DNA from 4 places in the Rhizobium sp. NLR10b genome. Region 3 is predicted to be linked to each of the others. Evidence: riboswitches for the same ligand, from Rfam matches in the RefSeq annotation. Region 3 holds a riboswitch; each other region holds the start of a gene.
What was found. A riboswitch is a leader RNA that binds a small molecule or an ion and turns the genes downstream of it on or off. The one in region 3 is predicted to bind cobalamin.
Positions count from the first base shown of each region.

Region 1 (2,194 bases), on a different contig from region 3:
GCAGACCCTGGGCGAACCGCCGCAGCAGGGCTCGATCACGACGGTCCGCACCAATCCGCCGGCGAAAGATACTGCGGCAGCAGCAGTCCCGCCGCAGCCATCCGTTCCCGAGCGTCCCTACGACCCCACGCAGAACAAGGTCCGTCAGGTCGGCCCGCAATTCCTTGCTGGCGACCAGGGCTCGATCGACCTTGCCAATCCGGCGACGCCGGGCCCGCAACCACAACAGCAGTAATTGCTAAGGGTCGTTGCGTCCCCATCCGTCGTGGAAAACCAGTTCCTCGAGCGGCAGCCGCTGCCGCCAGCCTTTGACCGAGAGTTCCGGTTCATCATAAAGCCGATCGACAAAGCCGGCGCAGAGCCAAGCGACCACCTCGATATGCTCGGGTATGCCGAGAATTGATTTCAGGTCGCCTTCACGAAAGATGCTGACCCAGCCGATGCCGACCCCTTCGGCGCGGGCCGCAAGCCAGAGGTTCTGGATGGCGCAAACGGTCGAATAGGAATCCATCCGCGGATTGTGCGTCCGTCCCAGCACCACGCTGCCGCCGCGAGTGGGATCGCAGGTCACGCATATGCCGAGCGGCGCCTCCACGATGCCTTCGAGCTTGAGGGACCGATAGGCCTGCCGCCGCTCGCCTTCGAACATCGACGCCGCCTCTTCGTTGGCCTTGGCAAAGGCGTCGCGCACGCGCGCACGGACAGCTGGACTATTCACCAGAATGAAATTCCATGGCTGCATGAAGCCGACCGACGGCGCATGATGGGCGGCTGTCAGGAGCCGCGCCACGACGTCGTCGGGCAACGGATCGGGCAGGAACTGGCTGCGCACGTCACGCCGCGTCATGATCGCGTGATACACGGCTTCGCGCTCAGCCAGCGAAAAACCGGACGCCGCCGAAAGGGCATCCGCATCAAAGGGTCGCATCGTCAAATCCCCAACAACGCAACCGCCCGCCGTCCGCGCGGGTTGGGTCTATCTCGCCAGGCCGGTCTTCTGACTTGGCTTCATCCATCTGCCGCAGCCTTCCCGGCAAAAGCCAGTGGCGCGATGAAGCGGCAGACGTCGGCCTTACAGCGTTGGGCACGTTCCGGCCTTGCACCGGATTCCCGATTCTCCCGCCTGGACGGCGGGCACCTGACGGCGCATCTATTTCAGGAAACCGACGCGGCGGCAAGTGCACGCAGACCGAACCTGAAACCACGGCTGCATATGGCTGATCGAGGGGCGGATCACCGGGCAGACAACCCCCTCCTCGGCGATCTTTTGGTCGCAGGAGGAAACAGCCTCTGTGTGCCCGCCCATCCTCCTCTACTTTATGATTTATTCACACATCAAATCCACACTGCCTTTGCGCGTTTTGGGTCGCAAACTCCGACATGGGCATGAGCGCTCGTGATGTGACCGTCAGCGTCGATGCCGCGCTGATGTGCCGGTCGCGAAGATGGTCGACCGAGCCGCAATTCCAGGCTCCACGGATGTTCCAATTCTTGAAAACGATGCCCCTGACAGCCAAGCTGGCGGCGATTATCGTTGCCGTCAATCTCTGCGGCATTTCCGCCTTGGCCACCTATACATGGATGTATGAAACCCGGGCGCTGGTTGACGGCGCCCACGCAAATTGGTCCAAGGATGCGGAGCAGTTTGCATCTCTGGCCGCCGGCGGCGTCAAATGGGGCAAGGCGAACGCCGTTCGCGAGGCTTATTCGCTGTATCGTGACGATCCCTCGCTCGATCTTGTGCAATTTGCCGCATTCAACGCAGAGCTCGCTGCCGTCGACAGCTGGACCCGCGACGGCGTTTCCGGTTTGCCAACGCCGGCCGACCTGGCGACCCGCCTCAGCGCAAAACCCGACAAAACGACGATCGATGACAGCGGAATGTCCGCCGGTTTGGTCACGATTATCGCGCCGCTGCCGCTGGACAAGTCGGGCAAGACAACCGGCTACATCGTCACGAACTGGTCTGTCGAAAAAATCACTTCCGAAGTCCGCCAGAAGGTCCTCGTTTCGCTGCTCACGCAGTCCGCCATCACCGTTCTCGCCGTCATCGCTTTCCTCCTCGCCATGCGCAGCCTCGTTGGCAGGCCGCTCAGGATCCTCAGCAAACGAATTGGCGCGCTGCAGAATGGCGACCTCGCCTCCTCCGTCGCCTACAAGGAGAATGGCGACGAAATCGGCTTCCTCGCCCGTG
Region 1 covers NZ_JABDWV010000012.1:150,512-152,705, forward strand. Annotated here, with positions in the region: gene HJB91_RS20510 (DUF2865 domain-containing protein) at 1-235, shown strand, start outside; gene bluB (5,6-dimethylbenzimidazole synthase) at 239-928, opposite strand; cobalamin riboswitch at 970-1,157, opposite strand; gene HJB91_RS20520 (HAMP domain-containing methyl-accepting chemotaxis protein) at 1,480-2,194, shown strand, end outside.
Region 1: linked by a shared signal. The riboswitch ahead of bluB (5,6-dimethylbenzimidazole synthase) and the one ahead of HJB91_RS10690 (CbtB domain-containing protein) in region 3 are both predicted to bind cobalamin.

Region 2 (2,194 bases), on a different contig from region 3:
CAACGCAATTGCGGCGAAAAGCCGACGGTCGGGTCAAATATTTATGACGTAAGCCGCTGATAATAGACGATATTTCCGGTAGGGTCAGTGGTGTTGGCCGATCTTTTGCGCAGTCTGGAGCTGGAGCGGTTTCGAAGGTCGGTTGACTTCACCCCCCGGCTTGCCTAACCATCCCAGGGATAACGGATGGTTCCGGATCGGCATTTCGCCTTCCGGATGAAAAGGGAATGTGACGGGGCGGACCCACATCGGGCGCATTCATCACAGCCGACCGCGCGACTGTAGAGCGGTCAGGGTCTTCCATCCGGCATCGAACCCTTTCGGCCGGCGGGCTGCAATCGTGCAGGCGGGCGGGATGGGCGGCATGCCGGAAAAGCCACTGGAAATGCATGGTGATCAACCGGGGTCGGACGCCTCTATCTCTACGAATCGTCCACCTTTTCACCGAGGCAGCCGGGAAGGCGAGGCAGATCCGCTGGCACGATCAGGGGCGACCGGACTTCCGGTTCGCCCCGATCGCCGCCGATAACCGCGAGCCAGGAGACCTGCCTTCCGTGCCGGGCGAAAAGCCCAACCCTGGGCAAGAGACCCGCTGCCAGCACGGAGGTTGTTTTGGCTGAACGATTGAATTCAGCGCCGCCTCTGGTGGTGCGCTTGGAAGTTGACTTGCAGATGCCGCCGCCGTCCGGCACGGGGCCGCTGGGAAGGAGTTTCCTTTCCTCCCTCATTCCTGTGCTTGTCACAGGAATCCAGCGGGCCCAAGTCCTTGGGCACAGGAGAATCCCTTCACGGCAGCATAGAATTATTCACGGCGCCGACGCGCCGTGGCTGGATTCCTATGACAAGCACAGGAATGAGGTGGGGCGGGGTACCGCATCCGGTCATAGGACTGTCTGGGCATGACGGCTGCCCCCTCCCACACCCTCATCCTCGGCGGCGCCCGTTCCGGCAAATCCCGTTTTGCCGAAAATCTCGTTATGGCAAGCGGCGACGAGCGCCACTACCTCGCCACCGGCCGTGCCTGGGACGAGGAGATGCAGACGCGTATTGCCCAGCACAAGGCCGATCGCGGCCCTTCCTGGACGACGCATGAGGAGCCGCTCGATCTTCTCGGCGTGCTTGCCGCGATCGACGGCGAGGGGCGCATTGTGCTTGTCGATTGCCTGACTCTCTGGGTGACCAACCTGATGATGGCGGAGCGCGAGATGGCTGTGGAATTTGCCGCGCTCGCTGATTTCCTGCCTGGCGCCAAGGCGCGGCTGGTCTTCGTTTCCAACGAGGTTGGCCTCGGCATCGTGCCTGACAATCGGATGGCGCGCGATTTTCGCGATCATGCCGGACGGCTGCACCAAATAATCGCGGCGCAGGCCGACGAAGTCTATTTCATCGCGGCCGGTCTGCCGCTGAAAATGAAGGGTTGAAGTTCCATGATCCAGCAGAAAATCCCCGCAACCGTCATCACCGGCTTCCTTGGCGCCGGCAAGACGACGATGATCCGCAACCTGCTCACCAATGCCGGCGGCAAAAAGATTGCGCTTATCATCAACGAATTCGGCGATCTCGGTGTCGATGGCGAGGTGCTGAAGGGCTGCGGCGCGGAGAATTGCAGCGAGGACGACATTATCGAGCTCACCAATGGCTGCATCTGCTGCACCGTCGCCGACGATTTCATTCCAACGATGACGAAGCTCCTGGAGCGCGAACAGCGGCCTGACCATATCGTCATCGAAACCTCCGGCCTCGCCCTGCCGCAGCCGCTGGTCTCCGCCTTCAACTGGCCTGATATCCGCACCCAGGTGACCGTCGACGGCGTCATTACGGTTGTCGACAGTGCGGCCGTTGCCGCCGGCCGTTTCGCCGATGACCATGCTGCTGTCGAGGCGGCGCGCGTCGAGGACGACTCGCTCGATCACGAGAGCCCGATCGAGGAGCTGTTCGAAGACCAGCTCACATGCGCCGATCTCATCGTCCTCAACAAGACCGACCTGATCGATGGGGATGGCCTGGGCCGCGTGAAGAACGAAGTCGCCTCCCGCATCGCCCGCAAGCCGGTCATGATCGAGGCCAGGAATGGCGAGGTGCCGGCAGGCGTGTTGCTCGGCCTCGGCATCGGCGCGGAAGACGATATCGCCAACCGCAAATCCCATCACGAGCTGGAGCACGAGGATGGGGCGCCACACGACCACGACGAGTT
Region 2 covers NZ_JABDWV010000002.1:419,870-422,063, forward strand. Annotated here, with positions in the region: cobalamin riboswitch at 171-568, shown strand; gene cobU (bifunctional adenosylcobinamide kinase/adenosylcobinamide-phosphate guanylyltransferase) at 900-1,421, shown strand; gene cobW (cobalamin biosynthesis protein CobW) at 1,428-2,194, shown strand, end outside.
Region 2: linked by a shared signal. The riboswitch ahead of cobU (bifunctional adenosylcobinamide kinase/adenosylcobinamide-phosphate guanylyltransferase) and the one ahead of HJB91_RS10690 (CbtB domain-containing protein) in region 3 are both predicted to bind cobalamin.

Region 3 (2,194 bases):
TGCCCAAAGGATCGCGTGCATTCCGAGCGTGGTCGTGCGGAACCGCCAGAGCACCATCGCCGAGAAATTCTCGGGCACCTCATTGATCGGCGGCAGCAGATAAAGCACGAAGCCGATGAAGACGAGATAGGCGACGCCGGCGATAATCGCGCCGTTCCAGAGACCGAAGCGCTCGCCAAGGCGGCGCGACAGCGCGATCGCGGCAATCAGCGACGCGAGCGAAACAACGATCATAAGGAAGAACAGTTCGGTCCTGGCGCCGATCGTATCGGGATTGCCGACAGCCGGCGGGTTGGCCGGATATTTGATGGCGGGAACGAGCACGACCGCCACGAAGGCGGCAATGGCGATGACGGCCGAGGTGCCGCGCGCCGATAGGCTGCTGAAGCGGCCGTGCACGAAGGCGAAGGCGAGCGAAAAAAGCCCGCCGACGGCGATGCTGTAGGCCATGACGCCTGTGAAAAGGCCGAGGCCGGCCTGCGTGGCCCGGCTGACGATTTCAGGTTCGGCAGCTTCGCCCGCCGCCTGGGCGCTCGCTTCCTCGAAGGCGATTGCCGCATCGACCAGCGGCTCGCCGAAGGTATGGGCGAACGCGAAAACGAGGATGCCAGCAATCAGGCCCGCGAGCATGCCGCGAAGCAGAAGCTTTCCAACCATGTCAGTATTCCCCCTTGTCGCGCAAAACTGTGCAGCGGTTTTGCGATAACGACATGCGTAAAACAAAGACCTAAAGCGCGAGAAGCGAATCCGAAAGATCGCGATGCGCTTTAGTGGCAGGGAAATCCGAGGAGATGGCGGCCGTCATGCACGAATTCGTGCACATACATGCCGTTGAACAGCGCCATCGCGCCCTCCTCGGTGCCGACGAAATAAAGAACGATGAGCATCAGCAGACCGCCGAAGATCGCCCAGGGAAGGATTTCCCCTACAGGGATCTGCGCCGGCGCCGCGACAGGCGCGAAAGTGGTGTCAGACATGTATTCCTCCGGAATGACGCGTTCAGTCGAAAGAGTGTTGTGCGGCAGGGTCTGACTTCCAGCGTGAAGAAGTTTCGACACGCTGGTCACAGTGGCGCGACCGCGCCGGATTTCCACCGGCTTCCAAACCCGCAACAGCACGGTTATATCTTCACGCCGAAGAGACTGTCAACGAAACTTCACGAAGCCGGCAAAGGCCGTCCCCATCCCGTCATCGGAGATCAGAACAATCGTGAATATGCGCCTCACCTGGATCTGCCACGGCGCGACGTCGGCGAACCGCAAGGCCCAGTTTCCGCTCGACGAACCGCTGGAAGAAAAGGCCGTGGAAGAAGCAGCCAGGATGGCCGCCCTCCCCCACGCCGATCGTATTGTCACAAGCCCCGCCATGCGCGCCCTCCAGACGGCTGAGGCGCTCCGTCTCGAAGCGCAGATTGATCCGTCGCTTCGAGATTGCGACCATGGCCGCTGGGCTGGCAGGCCGATCGAGGCGATCGAGGCGGAAGAGCCGGAAAACCTCACGGCCTGGATGACCGAGCCGGGGGTGGCCCCTCACGGCGGCGAGAGTGTTTTCGACCTGCGAAAGCGCGTCGCTGGCTGGATGGATGCCCAGTCCGCCCGAAGCGGTCACGTGATCGCCATCAGCCACGCGGCCGTCATCCGGGCTGCAGTCGCCCACGTGCTTCAGGCGCCACCCTCCTCCTTCTGGCTGAGCGACGTCGAGCCACTCGCCATCCTTCGGATGACCAGCAACGGAAGCCGCTGGTCGCTGCGCTTCCAGCATTAGAGATTCCTTATTTTATCCAGCCTTGCACAAGCAAATCGCGTCATTGCTGTTGAACCCGGTTTTGCGGGGACTACTTCCTTGTCCCAAGGAGATGGAAGAATGACATATGATTGGAGTGGAGAGCGTACACGGCGCCTGCGGTTGATGCGCGTCGCCACGTTCACGGTTTTGGCCGGTCTCATCCTCAGCGTTCCGCTGCTGATCGTCACCGCCTGAAGCACTGGAAAAGGCGAGCGATGCGTCAGCACGCTCGCCTTCGTTCTTCTGGGCATCTTTTCGGCCCAATCACCTGTAGCAACATTCTTCCTGAACGGGACCGGCGAAACAGCCGCAGTGCCGGTCCTGGCCGCATCGCAACGCTATCCGTCTGCCGGCGGCTCACCGCAAACCGCCCCCTCCGATAATTCGCCTTCTGGTTTCAACGAACATT
Region 3 covers NZ_JABDWV010000005.1:355,897-358,090, reverse strand. Annotated here, with positions in the region: gene HJB91_RS10695 (CbtA family protein) at 1-657, opposite strand, end outside; gene HJB91_RS10690 (CbtB domain-containing protein) at 768-977, opposite strand; cobalamin riboswitch at 1,003-1,153, opposite strand; gene HJB91_RS10685 (histidine phosphatase family protein) at 1,210-1,764, shown strand.

Region 4 (2,194 bases), on a different contig from region 3:
GGCCGATCGATTCCATATTGTCCTCGACCCGCAGCAGGAAGCAGGAAACGAGTTCGCCGCGCTGCTTCTTGCCGGCATTCAAGAAAGTCGGCGTCGCCGGCTGGAAACGCCCGGAAATGATCTCGTCGACCATGTCACGGGCAAGCGCCTCATCGCCCCGCGCCAAGGTCAGCGCCACCATGCAGATGCGGTCCTCATAGCGCTCGAGATAGCGCTTTCCGTCGAAGGTCTTCAGCGTATAGCTGGTGTAATATTTGAAAGCGCCGAGGAAGGTCGGGAAGCGGAATTTCCGCGCATAGGCCTGATCGAACAGGCCGCGGACGAAATTGAAGGAATACTGGTCGAGAACCTCCCGCTCGTAATAGCCCTCGGTCACGAGGTAATCGAGCTTTTCCCGGAGATTGTGAAAGAACACGGTGTTCTGGTTCACATGCTGCAGGAAATACTGCTTGGCCGCCATGCGGTCCTTGTCGAGCTGGATCCTGCCCTCATCGTCATAGAGGTTCAGCATCGCGTTCAGTGCGTGATAGTCGAGTGTTTCGGCCGCTTTAAGTGGTTTTGCGCCTGTATCCCGCGTCAGATTTGTTCCCGTGTCCAAAATCGTCCCATCCCGTCTTTGACATTGGCGACATCCTCGGCTGTTCCCAGGAGCTCGAACCGGTAGAGGTACGGCACCTGGCACTTCTTCGAGATGACGTCGCCGGCAAGCCCGTAGGTCTCGCCAAAATTGCTGTTGCCCGCGGCAATCACGCCGCGGATGTTGGAGCGGTTTTCCGCCTCTTTGAGGAAACGGATCACCTGCTTGGGCACGGCGCCCTTGACGATCCCTGGGCCGCCGTCCCCACAATAGGTGGGCGAGATCAGCACATAGGGTTCGCGAATGTGGATGTCTTCAGCGCCGACGGGAATGCGCGTCGCGCGCAATCCCAACTTCTCGACGAAACGATGGGTGTTCCCGGATCGGCTGGAATAATAGACGATCAGCCCCACCGCTTTTCTCCGGTCAGGAGAGCGCGCTGATCATGTCGGGGCGGAAGCCCGCCCAATGCTGCTCGCCGGCAACGACGACCGGAACCTGCATGTAGCCCATGCCAAGCACGCGATCGAGCGCTTCGGCATCCTCGGAAATATCGACGATCTCATAATCGACGCCCAGGCGATCGAGGGCGCGGTAAGTGGCCGTGCATTGGACACAGGCCGGCTTGCTGTAAACGGTAACGCTCATCATCTTCCTCGTGATGTCAGTGAATGCAGGACACAGGACTGGGATCGGGCGCCGTGCGACGTCCGGGGCAACGCTTGATAATGATCTGGCAAAGTTGGCGCTTTAAACGCCCGACATCATCCCTCGCAGGATGTGCACGGGCGGCGGCTTTGATGTTCTCGACATGACTTCAAACCCCCGAAATGCTCATGCGGACGTTCGGGGCAGCGCAACAGACACGGATCATTCCGCTTCATGCACGCGACCTTCCGGACACCCCGCCCGTGGACGTTTCGTTCGAGGCAGGTCTCCTGGCTCACGGGTCGAAGCACCCTGCCCCAGCCTTCCCGGAGCATCATGCTCCAGTGACCTGAAATCGGACAGTTGCTCGCCGCTTACAGTTGCGGGGGCAGCTCCGGCATTGTCGCACCATGATGGCGCAGCGCACCGTATTCCCGTCTTAGCCCGCGATCCTCACGAATCGAAGGAACCTTGAACACTAGATATAGTACGCGAATCGTAATTCACGTCAACGGATGGTTTGTGCATTGCGTTACGGCAGGTTTGAAATCGCTGCATTCCTGTGAAAAACATGGACAACGAAAGCTTAACGAAAACAGGCTTGGAGATGACCGTGGTGGGGCTGGCCTATAGCCAGCTGCCAGGCTGCGGATAGACGACGCAAAACCCGCGACGTCATCCTCGGCCTTGTGCTGCCTTGTGCCGACGATCCACCCAGGTCCATTCTGAAAATAAGAGCTTTCCTGCCAGATAATTGCAGTGGTGAGATGCTCGGCACAAGGCCGAGCATGAGACCTTGTCAGCAAACTGAGCGCCGACCTAACGGATGACCGGCCCCGAATCGCTGGTCTTCAAACCGCCACCGGCAAAACATTCATCCCCGTACACGAAGCAGCCTGAGCGCGTTGATCGTCACCAGCACCGTGGCACCGGTATCGGCGAGGATCGCCGGCCAGAGCCCGGTCATGC
Region 4 covers NZ_JABDWV010000029.1:7,595-9,788, forward strand. Annotated here, with positions in the region: gene nrdE (class 1b ribonucleoside-diphosphate reductase subunit alpha) at 1-598, opposite strand, end outside; gene nrdI (class Ib ribonucleoside-diphosphate reductase assembly flavoprotein NrdI) at 577-990, opposite strand; gene nrdH (glutaredoxin-like protein NrdH) at 1,004-1,225, opposite strand; cobalamin riboswitch at 1,488-1,714, opposite strand; gene HJB91_RS29450 (heavy metal translocating P-type ATPase) at 2,100-2,194, opposite strand, start outside.
Region 4: linked by a shared signal. The riboswitch ahead of nrdH (glutaredoxin-like protein NrdH) and the one ahead of HJB91_RS10690 (CbtB domain-containing protein) in region 3 are both predicted to bind cobalamin.